Regions from separate parts of the Peribacillus sp. FSL E2-0159 genome, predicted to be linked through region 2. Evidence: a T-box and tRNA genes for the amino acid it is inferred to sense, from the RefSeq annotation. Region 2 holds a T-box; the other holds one or more tRNA genes.
The links. The T-box of region 2 lies ahead of argS (arginine--tRNA ligase). A T-box ahead of a tRNA ligase gene usually reads a tRNA of that ligase, here a tRNA-Arg.

Region 1 (11,834 bases), 1.0 Mb from region 2:
TGATAAATTTCATGGCCTAAAGGATGTTGAAGAGCGTTATCGGAAACGTTATGTCGATTTAATTACAAATGAGGAAAGTAAAAACACGTTGATCATGCGCAGCCGTATTGTGCAAGCCATGAGACGTTATTTGGACGATCATGGATACCTTGAAGTGGAGACGCCTCTATTGCACTCTGTTGCTGGTGGAGCTGCTGCACGCCCTTTCCTTACTCACCATAATGCATTGGATATGCCTTTGAATTTAAGGATTGCCATTGAACTTCACCTAAAACGCTTAATCGTTGGCGGATTGGAGAAAGTTTATGAAATTGGGCGGGTTTTCAGAAATGAAGGAGTATCCACAAGACACAATCCTGAATTCACATTGATTGAATTATACGAGGCTTATGCGGATTACCAAGATATCATGAGTTTAACGGAAAACCTGATTGCCCATATAGCACAAGAAGTTTTGGGGACTACTACTATCCAGTATGGGGAGTATGAGATAGAGTTAAAACCTGAATGGAAACGACTTCACATGGTTGACGCTGTAAAAGAATATACTGGTGTGGACTTCTGGACTCAAATGAGTAAAGAAGAAGCCCGACAGCTTGCTAAAGAAAATGGGATTGAAATTAAGGAATCCATGGAGTTCGGCCATATTGTAAATGAATTCTTTGAACAAAAGGTGGAAGATAAGTTAATTCAACCTACATTCATCTATGGACATCCTGTGGAAATCTCTCCTTTAGCAAAGAAAAATCCGGAAGATTCCCGTTTCACAGATCGTTTTGAGTTATTCATTGTAGGCAGGGAGCATGCAAATGCCTTCACGGAACTTAATGATCCTATTGATCAACGTCAACGCTTTGAAGCTCAATTAAAAGAACGAGAGCAAGGTAATGATGAAGCTCATGAAATGGATGAAGATTTCTTGGAGGCGCTAGAATACGGAATGCCGCCTACTGGCGGACTGGGAATTGGTGTTGACCGTTTGGTTATGCTATTGACCAATTCTCCTTCTATACGTGACGTCCTGTTATTCCCTTTAATGAGACATCGCTAATATAAGCAAAATGAGTTTTGATTGCAGGGCCGAATTCGGATGGCCGGGATCATTGGGCGTAGCTCCTGATCCTGGTAAGTCCAATTCGGTTTTTGTTTTTTAATTATAATTTCATGTCTTTTAATAGGCTGGATTATAGGGCTTGAAAGAAAAACAACATTATCTCAAAAAAACTTCATAAAAGGTATTGCGCAGTTAACGTAATGGTGTTATATTTATATCTGTCGTTACGAACGAGTTGCAAACAGATTACAAACTTTAAAAAAAGTTTTAAAAAGTTGTTGACTCGGAGTAAAGAAAATGTTATTATAAATAAGCTGTTCCGAAAGACATTGCTCTTTGAAAACTGAACAAAACAAAGCGCCAACGTTAAATTTTAAGTGAGCACACACTATTAAAAAAGCAAATGAGCAAGTCAAACATTTCTTCGGAGAGTTTGATCCTGGCTCAGGACGAACGCTGGCGGCGTGCCTAATACATGCAAGTCGAGCGAATCGATGGGAGCTTGCTCCCTGAGATTAGCGGCGGACGGGTGAGTAACACGTGGGCAACCTGCCTATAAGACTGGGATAACTTCGGGAAACCGGAGCTAATACCGGATACGTTCTTTTCTCGCATGAGAGAAGATGGAAAGACGGTTTACGCTGTCACTTATAGATGGGCCCGCGGCGCATTAGCTAGTTGGTGAGGTAATGGCTCACCAAGGCGACGATGCGTAGCCGACCTGAGAGGGTGATCGGCCACACTGGGACTGAGACACGGCCCAGACTCCTACGGGAGGCAGCAGTAGGGAATCTTCCGCAATGGACGAAAGTCTGACGGAGCAACGCCGCGTGAACGAAGAAGGCCTTCGGGTCGTAAAGTTCTGTTGTTAGGGAAGAACAAGTACCAGAGTAACTGCTGGTACCTTGACGGTACCTAACCAGAAAGCCACGGCTAACTACGTGCCAGCAGCCGCGGTAATACGTAGGTGGCAAGCGTTGTCCGGAATTATTGGGCGTAAAGCGCGCGCAGGTGGTTCCTTAAGTCTGATGTGAAAGCCCACGGCTCAACCGTGGAGGGTCATTGGAAACTGGGGAACTTGAGTGCAGAAGAGGAAAGTGGAATTCCAAGTGTAGCGGTGAAATGCGTAGAGATTTGGAGGAACACCAGTGGCGAAGGCGACTTTCTGGTCTGTAACTGACACTGAGGCGCGAAAGCGTGGGGAGCAAACAGGATTAGATACCCTGGTAGTCCACGCCGTAAACGATGAGTGCTAAGTGTTAGAGGGTTTCCGCCCTTTAGTGCTGCAGCTAACGCATTAAGCACTCCGCCTGGGGAGTACGGCCGCAAGGCTGAAACTCAAAGGAATTGACGGGGGCCCGCACAAGCGGTGGAGCATGTGGTTTAATTCGAAGCAACGCGAAGAACCTTACCAGGTCTTGACATCCTCTGACAACCCTAGAGATAGGGCTTTCCCCTTCGGGGGACAGAGTGACAGGTGGTGCATGGTTGTCGTCAGCTCGTGTCGTGAGATGTTGGGTTAAGTCCCGCAACGAGCGCAACCCTTGATCTTAGTTGCCAGCATTCAGTTGGGCACTCTAAGGTGACTGCCGGTGACAAACCGGAGGAAGGTGGGGATGACGTCAAATCATCATGCCCCTTATGACCTGGGCTACACACGTGCTACAATGGATGGTACAAAGGGCTGCAAACCTGCGAAGGTAAGCGAATCCCATAAAGCCATTCTCAGTTCGGATTGTAGGCTGCAACTCGCCTACATGAAGCCGGAATCGCTAGTAATCGCGGATCAGCATGCCGCGGTGAATACGTTCCCGGGCCTTGTACACACCGCCCGTCACACCACGAGAGTTTGTAACACCCGAAGTCGGTGAGGTAACCTTTATGGAGCCAGCCGCCTAAGGTGGGACAGATGATTGGGGTGAAGTCGTAACAAGGTAGCCGTATCGGAAGGTGCGGCTGGATCACCTCCTTTCTAAGGATAATTACGAGAGCGCTTTTGTTTTGTTCAGTTTTGAATGAGTAATTCATTCAAATAGGAAAGACAAACATCACGATGTGATGGATTCTTTCTGCTTTGTTCCTTGAAAACTAGATAATAGATAGAAGGCAATTAATTTTTTTCAAAGCATCTGTAAGATCTTTTTTAACGGTTAAGTTAGAAAGGGCGCACGGTGGATGCCTTGGCACTAGGAGCCGATGAAGGACGGGACTAACACCGATATGCTTCGGGGAGCTGTAAGTAAGCTTTGATCCGGAGATTTCCGAATGGGGAAACCCACTGTTCGTAATGGAACAGTATCTTTACCTGAATACATAGGGTACTGAAGGCAGACCCGGGGAACTGAAACATCTAAGTACCCGGAGGAAGAGAAAGCAAATGCGATTTCCTGAGTAGCGGCGAGCGAAACGGAATTAGCCCAAACCAAGAGGCTTGCCTCTTGGGGTTGTAGGACACTCAACATGGAGTTACAAAGGAACGGGGTAAATGAAGTGATCTGGAAAGGTCCGTCAAAGAAGGTAAAAACCCTGTAGTTGAAACTTCGTTCCCTCCTGAGTGGATCCTGAGTACGGCGGGACACGAGAAATCCCGTCGGAAGCAGGGAGGACCATCTCCCAAGGCTAAATACTCCCTAGTGACCGATAGTGAACCAGTACCGTGAGGGAAAGGTGAAAAGCACCCCGGAAGGGGAGTGAAATAGATCCTGAAACCGTGTGCCTACAAGTAGTCAAAGCCCGTTAATGGGTAATGGCGTGCCTTTTGTAGAATGAACCGGCGAGTTACGATTTCATGCGAGGTTAAGTTGATAAGACGGAGCCGCAGCGAAAGCGAGTCTGAATAGGGCGAATGAGTATGAGGTCGTAGACCCGAAACCAGGTGATCTACCCATGTCCAGGGTGAAGTTCAGGTAACACTGAATGGAGGCCCGAACCCACGCACGTTGAAAAGTGCGGGGATGAGGTGTGGGTAGCGGAGAAATTCCAATCGAACCTGGAGATAGCTGGTTCTCTCCGAAATAGCTTTAGGGCTAGCCTCAAGATGAGAGTATTGGAGGTAGAGCACTGATTGGACTAGGGGCCCCCAACGGGTTACCGAATTCAGTCAAACTCCGAATGCCAAATACTTATTCTTGGGAGTCAGACTGCGAGTGATAAGATCCGTAGTCGAAAGGGAAACAGCCCAGACCACCAGCTAAGGTCCCAAAGTATACGTTAAGTGGAAAAGGATGTGGAGTTGCTTAGACAACCAGGATGTTGGCTCAGAAGCAGCCACCATTTAAAGAGTGCGTAATAGCTCACTGGTCGAGTGACTCCGCGCCGAAAATGTACCGGGGCTAAACGTATCACCGAAGCTGTGGATTGACACCGTATGGTGTCGATGGTAGGAGAGCGTTCTAAGGGCGTTGAAGTCAGACCGGAAGGACTGGTGGAGCGCTTAGAAGTGAGAATGCCGGTATGAGTAGCGAAAGAAGGGTGAGAATCCCTTCCACCGAATGCCTAAGGTTTCCTGAGGAAGGCTCGTCCGCTCAGGGTTAGTCGGGACCTAAGCCGAGGCCGAAAGGCGTAGGCGATGGACAACAGGTTGATATTCCTGTACCACCTATACATCGTTTGAACGATGGGGGGACGCAGAAGGATAGGGTAAGCGCGCTGTTGGATATGCGCGTCCAAGCAGTTAGGCCGGAAACGAGGCAAATCCCGTTTCCATTAAGGCGGAGCTGTGATGGCGAGGGAAATATAGTACCGAAGTTCCTGATTCCACGCTGCCAAGAAAAGCCTCTAGTGAGATGTAAGGTGCCCGTACCGCAAACCGACACAGGTAGGCGAGGAGAGAATCCTAAGGTGTGCGAGAGAACTCTCGTTAAGGAACTCGGCAAAATGACCCCGTAACTTCGGGAGAAGGGGTGCTTTTTAGGGTGAATAGCCCAGAAAAGCCGCAGTGAATAGGCCCAGGCGACTGTTTAGCAAAAACACAGGTCTCTGCGAAGCCGCAAGGCGAAGTATAGGGGCTGACACCTGCCCGGTGCTGGAAGGTTAAGGGGAGAGGTTAGCGCAAGCGAAGCTTTGAACCGAAGCCCCAGTAAACGGCGGCCGTAACTATAACGGTCCTAAGGTAGCGAAATTCCTTGTCGGGTAAGTTCCGACCCGCACGAAAGGTGTAACGATCTGGGCACTGTCTCAACGAGAGACTCGGTGAAATTATAGTACCTGTGAAGATGCAGGTTACCCGCGACAGGACGGAAAGACCCCGTGGAGCTTTACTGCAGCCTGATATTGAATTTTGGTACAGCTTGTACAGGATAGGTAGGAGCCTGAGAAGCCGGAGCGCTAGCTTCGGTGGAGGCGTTGGTGGGATACTACCCTGGCTGTATTGAAATTCTAACCCGCGCCCCTTATCGGGGTGGGAGACAGTGTCAGGTGGGCAGTTTGACTGGGGCGGTCGCCTCCTAAAGAGTAACGGAGGCGCCCAAAGGTTCCCTCAGAATGGTTGGAAATCATTCGTAGAGTGTAAAGGCACAAGGGAGCTTGACTGCGAGACCTACAAGTCGAGCAGGGACGAAAGTCGGGCTTAGTGATCCGGTGGTTCCGCATGGAAGGGCCATCGCTCAACGGATAAAAGCTACCCCGGGGATAACAGGCTTATCTCCCCCAAGAGTCCACATCGACGGGGAGGTTTGGCACCTCGATGTCGGCTCATCGCATCCTGGGGCTGTAGTCGGTCCCAAGGGTTGGGCTGTTCGCCCATTAAAGCGGTACGCGAGCTGGGTTCAGAACGTCGTGAGACAGTTCGGTCCCTATCCGTCGCGGGCGCAGGAAATTTGAGAGGAGCTGTCCTTAGTACGAGAGGACCGGGATGGACGCACCGCTGGTGTACCAGTTGTCTTGCCAAAGGCATAGCTGGGTAGCTACGTGCGGACGGGATAAGTGCTGAAAGCATCTAAGCATGAAGCCCCCCTCAAGATGAGATTTCCCATGGCGCAAGCTAGTAAGATCCCTGAAAGATGATCAGGTTGATAGGTCAGAGGTGGAAGCGTGGCGACATGTGGAGCTGACTGATACTAATAGATCGAGGACTTAACCAACGCTTTAAAAAAATGAAATACCTTCTTATTATCTAGTTTTGAAGGAACAACGTTCCTTTTATGTTTGGTGGCGATAGCGAAGAGGTCACACCCGTTCCCATTCCGAACACGGCAGTTAAGCTCTTCAGCGCCGATGGTAGTTGGGGGTTTCCCCCTGTGAGAGTAGGACGCCGCCAAGCATTTATATATGGAGGATTAGCTCAGCTGGGAGAGCATCTGCCTTACAAGCAGAGGGTCGGCGGTTCGATCCCGTCATCCTCCACCATTTATACACTTGCCGGTGTAGCTCAACTGGTAGAGCAACTGACTTGTAATCAGTAGGTTGGGGGTTCAAGTCCTCTTGCCGGCACCATTTTCATACAAGCTTAATATAGCATATATAAATAGTTTATATGAGCCATTAGCTCAGTTGGTAGAGCATCTGACTTTTAATCAGAGGGTCGAAGGTTCGAATCCTTCATGGCTCACCATTTTATTATGCGGGTGTGGCGGAATTGGCAGACGCACCAGACTTAGGATCTGGCGCCGCAAGGCGTGGGGGTTCAAGTCCCTTCACCCGCATGTTCGCGGAAGTAGTTCAGTGGTAGAATACAACCTTGCCAAGGTTGGGGTCGCGGGTTCGAATCCCGTCTTCCGCTCCACTATTTATTTATGCCGGGGTGGCGGAACTGGCAGACGCACAGGACTTAAAATCCTGCGGTAGGTGACTACCGTACCGGTTCGATTCCGGTCCTCGGCACCATCTTAATATGCGCCCGTAGCTCAATTGGATAGAGCATCTGACTACGAATCAGAAGGTTGTAGGTTCGACTCCCGCCGGGCGCACCATATTTTTTCGGGAAGTAGCTCAGCTTGGTAGAGCACTTGGTTTGGGACCAAGGGGTCGCAGGTTCGAATCCTGTCTTCCCGACCATGATTTTTTTGGGGCCTTAGCTCAGCTGGGAGAGCGCCTGCCTTGCACGCAGGAGGTCAGCGGTTCGATCCCGCTAGGCTCCACCAAAAAAACTTGACAAGCCCATTTGGCTTTGTTATGATATGAAAGTTGATTCTTTAAGAAGAGTCAAATTGCTCTTTGAAAACTGAACAAAACAAAGCGCCAACGTTAAATTTTAAGTGAGCACACACTATTAAAAAAGCAAATGAGCAAGTCAAACATTTCTTCGGAGAGTTTGATCCTGGCTCAGGACGAACGCTGGCGGCGTGCCTAATACATGCAAGTCGAGCGAATCGATGGGAGCTTGCTCCCTGAGATTAGCGGCGGACGGGTGAGTAACACGTGGGCAACCTGCCTATAAGACTGGGATAACTTCGGGAAACCGGAGCTAATACCGGATACGTTCTTTTCTCGCATGAGAGAAGATGGAAAGACGGTTTACGCTGTCACTTATAGATGGGCCCGCGGCGCATTAGCTAGTTGGTGAGGTAATGGCTCACCAAGGCGACGATGCGTAGCCGACCTGAGAGGGTGATCGGCCACACTGGGACTGAGACACGGCCCAGACTCCTACGGGAGGCAGCAGTAGGGAATCTTCCGCAATGGACGAAAGTCTGACGGAGCAACGCCGCGTGAACGAAGAAGGCCTTCGGGTCGTAAAGTTCTGTTGTTAGGGAAGAACAAGTACCAGAGTAACTGCTGGTACCTTGACGGTACCTAACCAGAAAGCCACGGCTAACTACGTGCCAGCAGCCGCGGTAATACGTAGGTGGCAAGCGTTGTCCGGAATTATTGGGCGTAAAGCGCGCGCAGGTGGTTCCTTAAGTCTGATGTGAAAGCCCACGGCTCAACCGTGGAGGGTCATTGGAAACTGGGGAACTTGAGTGCAGAAGAGGAAAGTGGAATTCCAAGTGTAGCGGTGAAATGCGTAGAGATTTGGAGGAACACCAGTGGCGAAGGCGACTTTCTGGTCTGTAACTGACACTGAGGCGCGAAAGCGTGGGGAGCAAACAGGATTAGATACCCTGGTAGTCCACGCCGTAAACGATGAGTGCTAAGTGTTAGAGGGTTTCCGCCCTTTAGTGCTGCAGCTAACGCATTAAGCACTCCGCCTGGGGAGTACGGCCGCAAGGCTGAAACTCAAAGGAATTGACGGGGGCCCGCACAAGCGGTGGAGCATGTGGTTTAATTCGAAGCAACGCGAAGAACCTTACCAGGTCTTGACATCCTCTGACAACCCTAGAGATAGGGCTTTCCCCTTCGGGGGACAGAGTGACAGGTGGTGCATGGTTGTCGTCAGCTCGTGTCGTGAGATGTTGGGTTAAGTCCCGCAACGAGCGCAACCCTTGATCTTAGTTGCCAGCATTCAGTTGGGCACTCTAAGGTGACTGCCGGTGACAAACCGGAGGAAGGTGGGGATGACGTCAAATCATCATGCCCCTTATGACCTGGGCTACACACGTGCTACAATGGATGGTACAAAGGGCTGCAAACCTGCGAAGGTAAGCGAATCCCATAAAGCCATTCTCAGTTCGGATTGTAGGCTGCAACTCGCCTACATGAAGCCGGAATCGCTAGTAATCGCGGATCAGCATGCCGCGGTGAATACGTTCCCGGGCCTTGTACACACCGCCCGTCACACCACGAGAGTTTGTAACACCCGAAGTCGGTGAGGTAACCTTTATGGAGCCAGCCGCCTAAGGTGGGACAGATGATTGGGGTGAAGTCGTAACAAGGTAGCCGTATCGGAAGGTGCGGCTGGATCACCTCCTTTCTAAGGATAATTACGAGAGCGCTTTTGTTTTGTTCAGTTTTGAATGAGTAATTCATTCAAATAGGAAAGACAAACATCACGATGTGATGGATTCTTTCTGCTTTGTTCCTTGAAAACTAGATAATAGATAGAAGGCAATTAATTTTTTTCAAAGCATCTGTAAGATCTTTTTTAACGGTTAAGTTAGAAAGGGCGCACGGTGGATGCCTTGGCACTAGGAGCCGATGAAGGACGGGACTAACACCGATATGCTTCGGGGAGCTGTAAGTAAGCTTTGATCCGGAGATTTCCGAATGGGGAAACCCACTGTTCGTAATGGAACAGTATCTTTACCTGAATACATAGGGTACTGAAGGCAGACCCGGGGAACTGAAACATCTAAGTACCCGGAGGAAGAGAAAGCAAATGCGATTTCCTGAGTAGCGGCGAGCGAAACGGAATTAGCCCAAACCAAGAGGCTTGCCTCTTGGGGTTGTAGGACACTCAACATGGAGTTACAAAGGAACGGGGTAAATGAAGTGATCTGGAAAGGTCCGTCAAAGAAGGTAAAAACCCTGTAGTTGAAACTTCGTTCCCTCCTGAGTGGATCCTGAGTACGGCGGGACACGAGAAATCCCGTCGGAAGCAGGGAGGACCATCTCCCAAGGCTAAATACTCCCTAGTGACCGATAGTGAACCAGTACCGTGAGGGAAAGGTGAAAAGCACCCCGGAAGGGGAGTGAAATAGATCCTGAAACCGTGTGCCTACAAGTAGTCAAAGCCCGTTAATGGGTAATGGCGTGCCTTTTGTAGAATGAACCGGCGAGTTACGATTTCATGCGAGGTTAAGTTGATAAGACGGAGCCGCAGCGAAAGCGAGTCTGAATAGGGCGAATGAGTATGAGGTCGTAGACCCGAAACCAGGTGATCTACCCATGTCCAGGGTGAAGTTCAGGTAACACTGAATGGAGGCCCGAACCCACGCACGTTGAAAAGTGCGGGGATGAGGTGTGGGTAGCGGAGAAATTCCAATCGAACCTGGAGATAGCTGGTTCTCTCCGAAATAGCTTTAGGGCTAGCCTCAAGATGAGAGTATTGGAGGTAGAGCACTGATTGGACTAGGGGCCCCCAACGGGTTACCGAATTCAGTCAAACTCCGAATGCCAAATACTTATTCTTGGGAGTCAGACTGCGAGTGATAAGATCCGTAGTCGAAAGGGAAACAGCCCAGACCACCAGCTAAGGTCCCAAAGTATACGTTAAGTGGAAAAGGATGTGGAGTTGCTTAGACAACCAGGATGTTGGCTCAGAAGCAGCCACCATTTAAAGAGTGCGTAATAGCTCACTGGTCGAGTGACTCCGCGCCGAAAATGTACCGGGGCTAAACGTATCACCGAAGCTGTGGATTGACACCGTATGGTGTCGATGGTAGGAGAGCGTTCTAAGGGCGTTGAAGTCAGACCGGAAGGACTGGTGGAGCGCTTAGAAGTGAGAATGCCGGTATGAGTAGCGAAAGAAGGGTGAGAATCCCTTCCACCGAATGCCTAAGGTTTCCTGAGGAAGGCTCGTCCGCTCAGGGTTAGTCGGGACCTAAGCCGAGGCCGAAAGGCGTAGGCGATGGACAACAGGTTGATATTCCTGTACCACCTATACATCGTTTGAACGATGGGGGGACGCAGAAGGATAGGGTAAGCGCGCTGTTGGATATGCGCGTCCAAGCAGTTAGGCCGGAAACGAGGCAAATCCCGTTTCCATTAAGGCGGAGCTGTGATGGCGAGGGAAATATAGTACCGAAGTTCCTGATTCCACGCTGCCAAGAAAAGCCTCTAGTGAGATGTAAGGTGCCCGTACCGCAAACCGACACAGGTAGGCGAGGAGAGAATCCTAAGGTGTGCGAGAGAACTCTCGTTAAGGAACTCGGCAAAATGACCCCGTAACTTCGGGAGAAGGGGTGCTTTTTAGGGTGAATAGCCCAGAAAAGCCGCAGTGAATAGGCCCAGGCGACTGTTTAGCAAAAACACAGGTCTCTGCGAAGCCGCAAGGCGAAGTATAGGGGCTGACACCTGCCCGGTGCTGGAAGGTTAAGGGGAGAGGTTAGCGCAAGCGAAGCTTTGAACCGAAGCCCCAGTAAACGGCGGCCGTAACTATAACGGTCCTAAGGTAGCGAAATTCCTTGTCGGGTAAGTTCCGACCCGCACGAAAGGTGTAACGATCTGGGCACTGTCTCAACGAGAGACTCGGTGAAATTATAGTACCTGTGAAGATGCAGGTTACCCGCGACAGGACGGAAAGACCCCGTGGAGCTTTACTGCAGCCTGATATTGAATTTTGGTACAGCTTGTACAGGATAGGTAGGAGCCTGAGAAGCCGGAGCGCTAGCTTCGGTGGAGGCGTTGGTGGGATACTACCCTGGCTGTATTGAAATTCTAACCCGCGCCCCTTATCGGGGTGGGAGACAGTGTCAGGTGGGCAGTTTGACTGGGGCGGTCGCCTCCTAAAGAGTAACGGAGGCGCCCAAAGGTTCCCTCAGAATGGTTGGAAATCATTCGTAGAGTGTAAAGGCACAAGGGAGCTTGACTGCGAGACCTACAAGTCGAGCAGGGACGAAAGTCGGGCTTAGTGATCCGGTGGTTCCGCATGGAAGGGCCATCGCTCAACGGATAAAAGCTACCCCGGGGATAACAGGCTTATCTCCCCCAAGAGTCCACATCGACGGGGAGGTTTGGCACCTCGATGTCGGCTCATCGCATCCTGGGGCTGTAGTCGGTCCCAAGGGTTGGGCTGTTCGCCCATTAAAGCGGTACGCGAGCTGGGTTCAGAACGTCGTGAGACAGTTCGGTCCCTATCCGTCGCGGGCGCAGGAAATTTGAGAGGAGCTGTCCTTAGTACGAGAGGACCGGGATGGACGCACCGCTGGTGTACCAGTTGTCTTGCCAAAGGCATAGCTGGGTAGCTACGTGCGGACGGGATAAGTGCTGAAAGCATCTAAGCATGAAGCCCCCCTCAAGATGA
Region 2 (11,834 bases):
ATCTCCTTGTTCGACTTTCGATTTTAACTGGAACCCAGTTGGATTGAGTGGATCCACCAAAACATTGGAGACATCCACCCCCTCATTTGTGAGCGTTTTCATAATCATGCGCCCGAACGAATCATCCCCCACTTTGCTTATCCATGCAGTTTTGATCCCTAACCTTGACAGGCCAATCGCTACATTCGTTTCCGCCCCCGCCACATAACGTTTATAACTAAAGCAGTTTTCAAGATTCCCTGGCTCATCCGCTATGAACATCGCCATAGCCTCTCCCATCGTCAATACCTTAAGCTCGCTCATGACTAACACCCCGCTCCATTTTCATGTGTGAAATATAGGTTTCTACATTTTCCAGGGTCACCGGAAATTCTATCGCTCTCGGGCATGTACCACTGAAACGTTCCATTAACTCTATTACCTCGGGCTGCAGCGGCAAAGATATCGGCTCCGTCACCCATTCCTCTTTCTCGCGCTTCACTTGCTTCAAATGAATATAGTCCACATATACCGCTAAATCTTTCGCAGCCTTCATTGGTACTTCTTCTGTAAACAGCCAGTTGCCTGTATCAAATGTCAATCTAATCGGGATATCGAACTTTTCGGTGCGACTCAGAAAATGAGCGATCCTGTTTGCATTTCCACCGCCAAGCGTTTGATCGTTCTCGATGGTGATTTTTAATTCACGGTTTTGCAGATTTTTCACCAAGACCTCATTCATTCGAAACATATCAGTTTCAAAGAAATCGTAGTTTCCAAGAGGCATCTTCAGCAATTCCGCTCCCAGTTCATCCGCTTCCCTTGCCAAGCGTTTAAAACCTATTTCATTCATTTGATGGTTTGGTCCGATCAGGAAATCAGGAGCGGAATAATAAATGTCCAAGTTAAGCTCCCTGCATAAGGCACCCAATTCTTCCATCGTATCATCCGGGCACAATAGCTCTCTTCTGATTTCGATTCCATCAGCTCCGGCAGCCGCTACCGCTTTTATGATTTCAAGATGTCCGAGCGTTTGAAGCACTTCCAGTGGTATTGAATTCATGCATACAAAGACTTTCATCGTTTATCCTTCCTCCTTATGAATGTGTTCCGCCAGAAATGGTACCGGTACCATTTTACTTTTAAATAAAGTCTTCCAAGCTTAGAAGACTTATTTCTGTATAAAAGGCGTCGTTTGCCTAACATTCAATTTCGCTTGATACGCCATTGTCTGCGCTGGGGAAACCTGTCCATCAATGCGGTTCAGGATCATTTCCATAGCAGCGACCCCGATTTGGTATGTGGGCTGTTCAATCGTTGTAATGCCCGAATAAACAATGGTGCTCCAATCCGGATTATCAAATCCCATCATGGCTAAATCTTCCGGGACCGAAAGTTTCTTTTCTTGTAAAAGTAAAATTAATTTTAATAGCACGACGCTATTTGCCGTCAATATAGCTCTTGATACGCCTTTTGAATCATCTAAAAAATGCTGGAGCTTGGACTCGACATCTTTTAAATCGTCGACATTGACCTCATAAACATCACCTGAACTCGGATGACTGTGGCTCATCAGCGTTTGCTGAAAGGATAGCCGCCGTTCATACCTTGTACTGACCTTGCTTGCAGGTTCGCTGAAAAACGCAATTCGTTCATAATTTTGGCCAACCAAATAATTGACCGCTTGTGAGGTAGCCTGAAAATTATCCAATCCCACCGTATCGATTTCAAGATCTGGCACCTTCCGATCCAAAAGGATGATCGGGGTCTTTTGCTCTTGCATCTGTTTTAACATGTCGTGATTTCCGCCAGTCGTATGAATGATAAGCCCGTCGATGCGATGGGATAGAAGCATATCAAAATAGCCTCTTTCCTTCTCGGGGTTATTATCCGAATTGCAAATCATCAGATTATATCCATTCTGGCTGCATATATCCTCAGCCCCCCGAAGGATGGCCGTCGTATATGGATTGTTGATGTCCGCCACGATGATTCCAATCAAATAACTCTTATTGCTTTTGAGCCCTCTTGCCATCGTGTTTGGGCGGTACTCCATTTTGTTGATCGCCAGCTCGATTTTCTTACGGGTTTTGTCAGAGAGTTCATCATATCTCCCCCCTAAATACCTTGAAACGGAGGTTTTTGAAACACCTGCTTCTCTAGCAACATCGTAAATTGTAACTTTTGCGTTTTCTTGTTTAACCATTTCATTCATCCATTCGCGAATTTTGGAACCGGTTCCATTTTTATAAATATTAACACATTACCAATGAATGTCAATCCATTTTATTCAAATTCTTCCCACATCAATTTTTAATAGCAGAGCCTGTTTTGGAAACAAGAACTTTTTCTTCTGGTTCCTGAATAAACACTCTTGGTTGAAACATTGGAAACCACATTTACCAAGAAGCATATGAAAATTAAGTAGTACCACTGCACCAGGGTTGACTTAGATACAGGAAATCACGATCAATTCAACGGTAAACTTGATGATAAATCCCCCTTATTGTTCGATGACATCGTAGGCAATTTTGCTTCCATTTTATTTAAAGAATCCATTTTGAAAGATCAAAATGGATTCCTTTTTTTGCAGGGATATTTAAACTCACATTTTATTCGGCGCCGAAATTCCCAATAAACTTAGCGCATCCTTTAAAACAATCGCTACGGAAAAAGCAAATGAGAGCTTCATTTGTTTCCATTCATCTTCAACTAAGATTTTCGTATGTGCATAATACTTATTGAATGCACGCGATAACTGCAAGCTGAATTTCGCGATTTGTGATGGGTCGGCTTGTTCAAATGATTTTTGGACAATGATCGGGTATTGCTCCAGCAGCTGGATGACTGACCACGCATATTCTCCTAAAGCTTCATACTGGATGGCCTGCTCTTTAAATTCACCTTTTTCAAGCAATGAGGAAATTCGTGCAAATGTGTATTGTACATATGGACCCGTTTCTCCCTCAAAATTCATCATTTGCTCTAATGAAAAATCAATATCGTTCATGCGGTTATTTTTTAAATCATTAAAGATTACCGCTCCGACACCAACCTGTCTTGCAACCAGTTCTTTCTGTTCAAGCGCTTGATTTTTTTCTTCAATATTGCGCTTCGCAGTTTCGATCGCCTCTGCCAATACATCCGCAAGCAGCACGACTTTCCCTTTACGTGTCGACATTTTCTTACCGTCTTTTAACATCATGCCAAATGCTACGTGCTGCAAATCTTTTGACCAATCATAGCCCATTTTTTCTATGACATTAAAGAGTTGCTTAAAGTGCAGAGATTGTTCGTTTCCGACAACATAAAATGTTTTCTTCGCCTCATACTGTTTTATACGATACATGGCTGCAGCTAAATCACGCGTGGCATAAAGTGTCGCGCCATCCGTTTTCGTAATCAAACAAGGCGGCATATCTTCCAATTGCACGACATAGGCACCTTCGGATAGGGTAAGTAAGCCTTTTTCTTTTAGTTCCCCGACGACAGAATCCATTTTGTCATTGTAAAACGCTTCGCCGGCATAGGAATCAAAACGGATGCCCAATAAATCATATATCGTTTCAAATTCTTTTAGAGACGCATCCCTGAACCATTTCCACAATGCCAGTGCTTCCTCGTCCCCATCTTCAAGCGACTTGAAGCTTGCACGTGCTTGTTCATTCAACGATTCATCCGTTTCAGCTCTTTCATGGAACTTCACATAGATTTTCAATAATTCCTCAATCGGCGAAGCTTCGATTGCTTCTTTGTCGCCCCACAGCTTATACGCGACAATCAACTTACCGAATTGCGTGCCCCAATCTCCTAAATGATTAATACGCACGGCATTGTAGCCATTTTTTTCGGCAATGTTAGCCAGTGCATTCCCTATGACCGTTGAGCGTAAGTGCCCCATGGAAAAAGGCTTGGCAATATTCGGGGAGGAATAATCAATCACGACATTTTCCTGTCCAGGCTGCATCGAACCATACTGATCTTTTTCCCTTAATATCGTTTGCAGCACGTTTTCCGTCACCATCTGTTGATTGACGAAGATATTCAGATAACCCCCCACCACGTTCACTTCTTGGATCAACTTACTGTTTAATTGTTGGGCTATTTCAGACGCAATCACTTGAGGCGATTTTTTGAATTTTTTCGCAAGAGTAAAGCACGGAAAGGCGACATCACCTAACTCCATCAATTTTGGCTTTTCCATTAATTTTTCTATTTCACTTGCTGGCATTTCATTGTTCAAAGCAGTTGAAATCAATTCTGCAATTGGTTTATTCATCGTCATTTTCCCTCCTAAACAAAAAAGCCCCCGTCTCTAAATAAGAGACGAGAGCATGAATTCCCGTGGTACCACTCTAGTTGCCACAAATTGTGACCACTTTCCATTGTTAACGAGGTGACTCCCCGATTTTCCCTACTAAACGTTTCAAGAAATTTCTCCAAAGTGCGCTTCATTCATCCGTCCTGCATTAGGCTCCCACCATCCCTAACTCGCTTTCCATTTCAAAATGAACTACTCTCTTCATCACAGAATTTTCAATATTATAATTTAATCCATCGTACACAATTTAAAAAAACGTGTCAACAGGATTTAAGAAACAAATCCTAACCAGCCGGTAACTTCATTTTATCCTTAATGGTCGAAAGATATTTCCTTACTGTCCCTATTGTGCCGCTTTGCTGATTAGACGGTTCAATTTTGGATTGACCATCGGCTAAAAGCCCTAACACTCCCATTTCCCGGCCATTATTGCTGGAAGACTCATCTATAAGTTCTGGGGAGTATATTCGCTTGCCATCCATTATGCTGCGAATCGAGCAAGCTAACTCTTCACCCGGGCTATCCTTCAATAAATAACCACTTACATTAGCTTTTAGTGCGAGTTGAAAATAACCAGTCCTTCGAAATGTCGTTAAAATGACCACTTTGCATTCAAATGACTTTAAAGATTCCGCTGCCTCAAGTCCGCTCATTACAGGCATCTCCATATCCATGATACAAACATCAGGCTGTAATTGCTGTACAAGTGACATCGCTTCTTCTCCATTACTGGCTTGCCCGACAATTTCTATATCTTCTTCAAGATTGAGTAGAGAACTTATTGCCTCTAACAGCATTTGCTGATCTTCTGCAATGACAATTCGAATCATTTTAAGTTCTCTCCTTTATCGAGTTCCTTATATGAAACAAAGACTCCCCAAAATCCAAGGATTAATAAGGGAGTCTGAAATGATACATGAACGTTACAGTTCAGATTTCACTTGAGCGGAAACGCTTTTTTTCGTTAAATATTTTATGTCTTTAAAACCAACAAAATTCTTGGATTTCTCATCCCATAACCGGAAACGGAGTGAGCGCAAGCTTGTCGCAAGAGTAATCGTTGGAACGTTCTTTAAAGGCTGCGTATTATTGTGAGCCATTTCCAATTTATAGTTAGGTACCCTTGGACTTAAATGGTGAACATGATGGTAACCGATATTACCAGTTAGGAACTGCATCAGTTTTGGAAGCTTATAAAAAGAACTTCCCTCCACTGCTGCTAATACATATTCCCACTCCTCATTTTCTTCAAAATAAGAGTCCTCAAATGTGTGCTGGACGTAAAACAGCCAAATGCCCACTGAACCCGAAATCATGAAAATGGAACCTTGTACCAGAAGGAACGACTGCCAGCCTACTGCCAGGCAAAGCAATGTTGCTAATACGACGATTAATGCATTCGTCAAATACGTATTCATTTTCTCCTTCTTTCTAGCACCTTTACGGTTAAATCTATTTTTAAGAAGGAATACATAAATTGGACCTAAACCAAACATAACCAATGGATTGCGATAAAAACGATAGGCAAAACGAATTTTAAGCGGTGCAGCCAAATATTCATCTACCGTAAGGGTCCAAATATCTCCTGTACCCCGCTTATCCAAATTACCGCTTGTTGCGTGATGCACAGAATGCTCATGTCCCCACTGATCAAATGGGAATAAAGTCAAAACACCCATGATCGTACCGACTGCTCTATTCGCACGGCGGCTTTTGAAAAATGAATGATGCGTACAATCATGGAAAATAATGAATATTCTTGTCAAGAAGCCAGCAGCAATCACGGCTGGAATTAAAGTTAACCAATAAGAAACGGAAAGACTTATATATGCTAGGTACCATAAAATGATGAACGGCCCTAAGGTATTGACGATCTGCCATATACTTTGCTTTGTCGTTGATTGTTCAAAAGGAGCAATTTGTTTTCTCAAGTTCTTCGTATTTTGCAAGGTCATTATTCAATTGCACTTCCTTTTATTTGTCGTTATTCATAGTATAAAGAAATCAACCCGATATTATTAGTACCAGGTGTCATGACTAGAAGATGACAAATGTCATGTACAAGTCATTTTCAACGGCAAACAAGCTAACCAGTAAAAACTGGTTAACATTCCCTATTTCCAACAATGCCACATTGCCCTCCATGGCAAACGTAAAATGAACTGTCGTAAATCTCGAAGGCATGGCAACATTATTTGACAATAGAACAGTAAGTAAAATGATTTTAGAGAGAGGTTTGTTATCAACAAATGCTACTTATGATAGGCTTAGACTATTAGGATCTACCAGTTGAAAAGGTGTAAAGGGGGATTAGATTGGATAAGGAAATGGAGAAAATAATTGTAAAATCATTTTTCACCAAAAGGCTCCAAGATAGAGTTCTGTTCGAATTGTCTTCAGCCAAGAAACGCAAATATGCCTTAAGTCGACTTTGTCATACTTACAGAACAACTCTTCGTGAAGAGTATACCATTGAGATTCCAAAACCTAATTCAGATCCAGTAGATATAGCTAAGTTACTGAAACAGAATGGTGCTGAAGATTCTTGTTATGTAATATCCTGGGATGAAGATATTGATGGTAAGGAGCTACCCTTATTAACCGCCTTAGAAAAAGCTGTTGGGATGGGAATGCCGTCAATCATATCCTGTATACCAAATAAACTCGCTTATTTTGAAGCTGAACAAGAAATCCTTCCATCTCCAAGATTTTTACTTAAAAGAAAACAATAAATAATTTCATCTTTAGTTACTCTCCTTTTAAAAATAAATAAAGACCATAATCCGTCGTAGTAGAAGCATAACCCATTTGGCGTAACATGGCTGTGATATTGCCACGGTGATACGTTCCATGATTCACGACATGGGGTTTAATTGTTCTTCAGCGATATAATTCGACCTACCTTAGTGTGGTTGTTGCTGCAACAGCAGAATCGTAAATCCTTTTTAGATCCCTATTTTCTTCTATATAGGGCCTTTCCACAATGTACCTCTATTTTAAAGGCTATTCTCCATAGTAAACTAGTAAAGTTAAATTTTACAAAGGGGAATAAAATAATTGTGAAAAAATTCTTTGGATGTTTTATTATGTTAAGCCTTCTTTGTATGTGTCTCTTTCCAACCAATGGTCATTCATCAAGTAATACCCAAAACGTAGGTTCTGTTAAAGTGGACAATACAAAAGTTTTTAGTTCTCCTAAATTAAGTTCTACTCTATTAAAGACCTTAAAAAAGGGCGAGGAGTTTCCCGTCATTTCTTCTGTCGTTGGGGATTCCGCGAGCCCTATCATTCATAAAGTAAAGACTGGAAACACATTATGGAAAGTAGCAAATCAATATGGAGTTTCAGTAAGTGCGTTACAAAAAGAAAACAAATTGACTTCTTCCGACATTACTGTTGGCCAAAGCCTTAAGATTCCCCAGAAATATAAGATCCATAAGGTTGTATCAGGCGATACATTGTGGAAGATTTCTTCTAAATATAAGGTAACCACAAGTGATTTGACGAAATTAAATAACTTACGCACGGTTTCCCTTAAAGTTGGCCAAAAATTGAAGATTCCGGATTATTACTACCAGGTTCAATTACTAAATGGAAAAAAGGGATGGATAAAGAAATCCCAGCTTCAAAAAAGGGCGCAAAAACGTATCGTCATGGGCTGGACGCATAATGGATCGAAAGAAAACTACACCCAACAAATTAAACAACCCAATTTAGATGTAGTATCTCCTCGGTCCTATACACTGACGGATACCGGTAATTATGTTTCCATTTCTGTAGATGCAAAATTCGTCCAAAACGCTCATAAACAAGGAAAACAAGTTTGGCAACTTATCGGTAATAAATTTGACCCTGTTTTAACTGGTTCTGTACTAGGCAGTACCAAAAAACGCCAGAAATTAGTTTCAACTTTACGCGATTCACTTGTTAAAACTAAAAGTGATGGAATAAATGTAGATTTTGAAAACATCGATCCAAAAAATAAGAAGGAATTTGTACTTTTCATAGGCGAACTTAAAAAGGCACTAAAACCACATGGAATTAAAGTATCTGTGGATGTAACCCGAGAAAATGACGACCCTTTTTGGTCAAAAAGTCTAGATAGGAAAGCTCTTGGCAAAATAGCGGATTATATAATCATAATGGGTTATGACGAGCATTGGGGAGGAAGCCCAGTAGCCGGGTCCGTTTCCTCGTTACCTTGGATCAAAGAAGGAACGAAGCTTTTAATGAAAGAGGTACCTGCCCATAAGATCATATTGGCTGTACCATTTTATACGAGAGAATGGGTAACCGATTTATCGACCAATAAAGTGAAAAGTCATGACCGTACCATGGCTGAGGTCAACAAAATCATTTCATCTCATAAACTTAAAAAGGTATGGGATAAAAAGACTCAACAAAATTACGTGGAGTATACTTCCAAAGGGAAAAAGCATCAAATATGGATAGAAGATAAAAAATCGATGAAGCTCCGTATTGACCTGGTAAAACAAAATCATCTAGGCGGTGTATCTTCTTGGTACATTGGATCAGAAACCCCTGACATTTGGGATGTATATCATTTTAATCAATAGGTTAATAGAAAAACCATAAAGGAAAAAGGCCTCACATTGTGTGCGGCCTTTTCTGCATGACATCATTTTCAGTCGGTCTTGAATTCTTAAGCGAATAGACCACCCCAATGAAAATCAATGAAATACCCAAGATTTGAATCCTGTCCGGTTGAAATCCTGAAAGCAGAATATCCAATAGGATGGCAACCGCCGGATCTACAAAAATCATGAAAGATACTACATTTGTAGGCAAATGGCGAATACTATTAAAAAATAGAAGATACACGACGCCTGTATGAACGATGCCAGTAAGTACCGTATAAAACCATTCAGACGCTTTTAGCGTTGTGTATACTGAAAAATCTACAAAAGGAATCAATAATAGGAATCCAATGAACATTTGCAGAAAAGTGGTCGCGTATACACTGGTCTTTTTAATGCTCTTTCCTAAAAGCATGGTTGCCGCATAGAAAAATGCAGCAATGATTCCATACATGATGCCTTCCCACTCAGGAGTTGATGATCGGAATCCATCTGTTCCCATAATGAATAATGTGCCAATGAAACAAAGTGAAATGGCCAGGATGGAGAATAAAGTCATTTTCTCCCTAAAGATGAAGCTGCCTATAATGAGTACAATGATCGGAGCTAAATGATAAAGAGAAATGGCAATTGTCACGGAAATCAGTTCGAAAGATTTAAAGAGGAATATCCAGTTTAACAAGTTGGCCACTGCGCAGAAAATGATGAGCCTTACCTCTCTACCATTCCATATTTCCTTCTTGAAATGTCCTGTAATCATCCATGCTGCACATAAGAATACGGCAGCACAAATGCAGCGAACAAAAACCAGTTCCAATGCAGGAAGTCCTGATAGTTCTGAAAAGAAACCGACAGAACCAAAGATTGTCATGGCTAGAGACAGTTGAAAAAGTGCAATTTTATTCATTTAATTTCCCCTCATGAAATTACTATTTTTTACATTAATATTATCATTTCTCGGGCATGCCGTCACGAGTGATGATAATCTCCCACATATGATCTGGAATCATTAATTTACACCTGCTATTGCGCGGCAAAGTCGTCATAATCTCGTCTTCCCTACCCTCCTTTATTTTATTAGCCCAGTCCGGTTCCATCAGTAGTTCTCTTCCTAATGCGAAAAGCGGTATATTTTTCTCCAGCACAGCATTTGCTTCCTCTGGAGTATGAATCGATCCAAGTGATATGAAACTGGTTCTGCCAGCGATGATATCGCGAATGATTTCGGTCCTTGTTACCCCCATGTTCAATCCACTTCTAGGGATGGACCAGACATTTTTAACAGAAAGGTGTAAATAGGAAAGCTCTTGACTTGCCAATTTATCCACCAATGCAGCTGTGTCATCCATTTTCATTCCGCCTTCTTCCGGTTCTTCAGGGGAGAAGCGATAGCCTATAATGAAATCTTTGTCTGCGTATAGATCACGTATCCGTTTCACTTCCGCGATGACAGCAAGTGGAAAATGCATTCTATTTTCCAAATTCCCGCCCCACTGATCTCTCCGCCTGTTAGAGTGGGGAGAGAAAAATTGCTGAAGGAGATATCCATTTGCACCATGGATTTCCACACCGTCGAATCCTGAACGAATGGCATGGCGAGTGGCTCTTCCAAAGTCTTGAATAGTGGAGATGATCTCCGTGTGACTCATTGTCCTTGGAATGTAGTCCCCGCCCATTTCTTTATAAACGGTTGAAATGATGCCACTCGGACTAACCATTTTTTCTCCGCCTGTACAGCTTGGAAGGCTCTCGCCTCCGCCATGATGAAGTTGGAGAATTGCTTTTGCACCTTTTGATTTGATTGTTTTTGAAAGCTGTGAAAGTCCAGCGATGCTTTGTTCATCATATACTTTCATTTGCCGGGGAAAGCTTGTAGCAACAGGGGATATGGCAGCCGCAGCAGTAATGAACATGGCAGGTCCATCTGCCCTTCTTTTATAGTAAGCTAGTTCCTGGTCAGAAACCAAGCCATCCTCTTGAGCAGAATAAGTGGTCATGGGCGCAACTACAATCCTGTTTTTAAGAACCGTTCCATTAGAAAGCGTGTACGGTGAAAAAATTTTCTCGTATTTCCGTTTCATCATTTTTCCATCACCCATTCGTATTTTATTTTTGTAATTTTATTGTATTCTCGACCACATCATAAGTAAAATGAATGTTTTTCATTACTTGGATTAGAGTTTCTCATGTATAATTCATTAGAAGAAAGGTGTGGGGCATTTGAACTTTTTTCAGTTGGAAGTGTTTTTACATGTTGTTGAACACGGAAGTTTTACGAAAGCGGGAGACCGGATCGGACTGACTCAATCAGGTGTGAGCCATAACATTACAGCGCTTGAAACGGAGCTTGGTGTGACTTTATTAAAACGTGATCGAAAAGGAGTAACACTCACGACTGCGGGAGAGCAGGTAATTCCACATATGCGGGCCATCGCTGCCAACCTCGCACATATCGAACAAAAAATTGCAGCTGTGAATGGAATGGAAATCGGGAAAATAACGATTGGCAGTTTTCCAAGCTTCACTGCCAGATTCATACCGCAGCTATTCTCTGCCTTTAAAGAAAAATACCCTAATATCGAATTGCTGATTCATGAAGGTGGATATGAGGAAATCTTAAAATGGATCGAAGAAGGAACAGTGGACGTGGGCTTTGCAGCAAAACCAGTTAAGAATGTGGAATTCATCCATCTGCTAACAGATCCTTTATCAGCCGTCGTATACGAAGGCCATCCACTTTCGGAGAAAACCGGAATCAATCTTGAGGACTTCGCTGATGAACCATTCATCATGCTACGATCTGGCTGTGAAACACTTATAGAAGATAGGTTCCTTGAAGCCAAGCTAAAACCAAACATTTCATATGACATTAAAGACAATCAAACGGTCCTATCAATGGTAGCAGGAAAATTAGGCATCACGATTATGCCCGACCT

Region 1: it has a tRNA-Arg gene. The T-box ahead of argS (arginine--tRNA ligase) is inferred to sense a tRNA for this amino acid. The anticodon was not compared.

Annotation. Positions count from the first base shown of each region.
Region 1 is NZ_CP152053.1:89,187-101,020, forward strand. It holds gene lysS (lysine--tRNA ligase) at 1-1,051, shown strand, start outside; rRNA gene NYE63_RS00470 (16S ribosomal RNA) at 1,476-3,026, shown strand; rRNA gene NYE63_RS00475 (23S ribosomal RNA) at 3,203-6,135, shown strand; rRNA gene rrf (5S ribosomal RNA) at 6,199-6,314, shown strand; tRNA gene NYE63_RS00485 (tRNA-Val) at 6,325-6,400, shown strand; tRNA gene NYE63_RS00490 (tRNA-Thr) at 6,412-6,487, shown strand; tRNA gene NYE63_RS00495 (tRNA-Lys) at 6,530-6,605, shown strand; tRNA gene NYE63_RS00500 (tRNA-Leu) at 6,615-6,696, shown strand; tRNA gene NYE63_RS00505 (tRNA-Gly) at 6,702-6,776, shown strand; tRNA gene NYE63_RS00510 (tRNA-Leu) at 6,789-6,877, shown strand; tRNA gene NYE63_RS00515 (tRNA-Arg) at 6,887-6,963, shown strand; tRNA gene NYE63_RS00520 (tRNA-Pro) at 6,972-7,048, shown strand; tRNA gene NYE63_RS00525 (tRNA-Ala) at 7,059-7,134, shown strand; rRNA gene NYE63_RS00530 (16S ribosomal RNA) at 7,293-8,843, shown strand; rRNA gene NYE63_RS00535 (23S ribosomal RNA) at 9,020-11,834, shown strand, end outside.
Region 2 is NZ_CP152053.1:4,884,903-4,896,736, forward strand. It holds gene NYE63_RS23820 (sugar kinase) at 1-303, opposite strand, end outside; gene NYE63_RS23825 (sugar phosphate isomerase/epimerase) at 290-1,060, opposite strand; gene NYE63_RS23830 (LacI family DNA-binding transcriptional regulator) at 1,151-2,185, opposite strand; gene argS (arginine--tRNA ligase) at 2,585-4,258, opposite strand; T-box leader at 4,299-4,517, opposite strand; gene NYE63_RS23840 (response regulator transcription factor) at 4,585-5,130, opposite strand; gene NYE63_RS23845 (fatty acid desaturase) at 5,224-6,255, opposite strand; gene NYE63_RS23850 (hypothetical protein) at 6,616-7,032, shown strand; partial or broken gene NYE63_RS23855 (DinB family protein) at 7,049-7,174, opposite strand; gene NYE63_RS23860 (LysM peptidoglycan-binding domain-containing protein) at 7,387-8,877, shown strand; gene NYE63_RS23865 (DMT family transporter) at 8,909-9,805, opposite strand; gene NYE63_RS23870 (NADH-dependent flavin oxidoreductase) at 9,849-10,982, opposite strand; gene NYE63_RS23875 (LysR family transcriptional regulator) at 11,119-11,834, shown strand, end outside.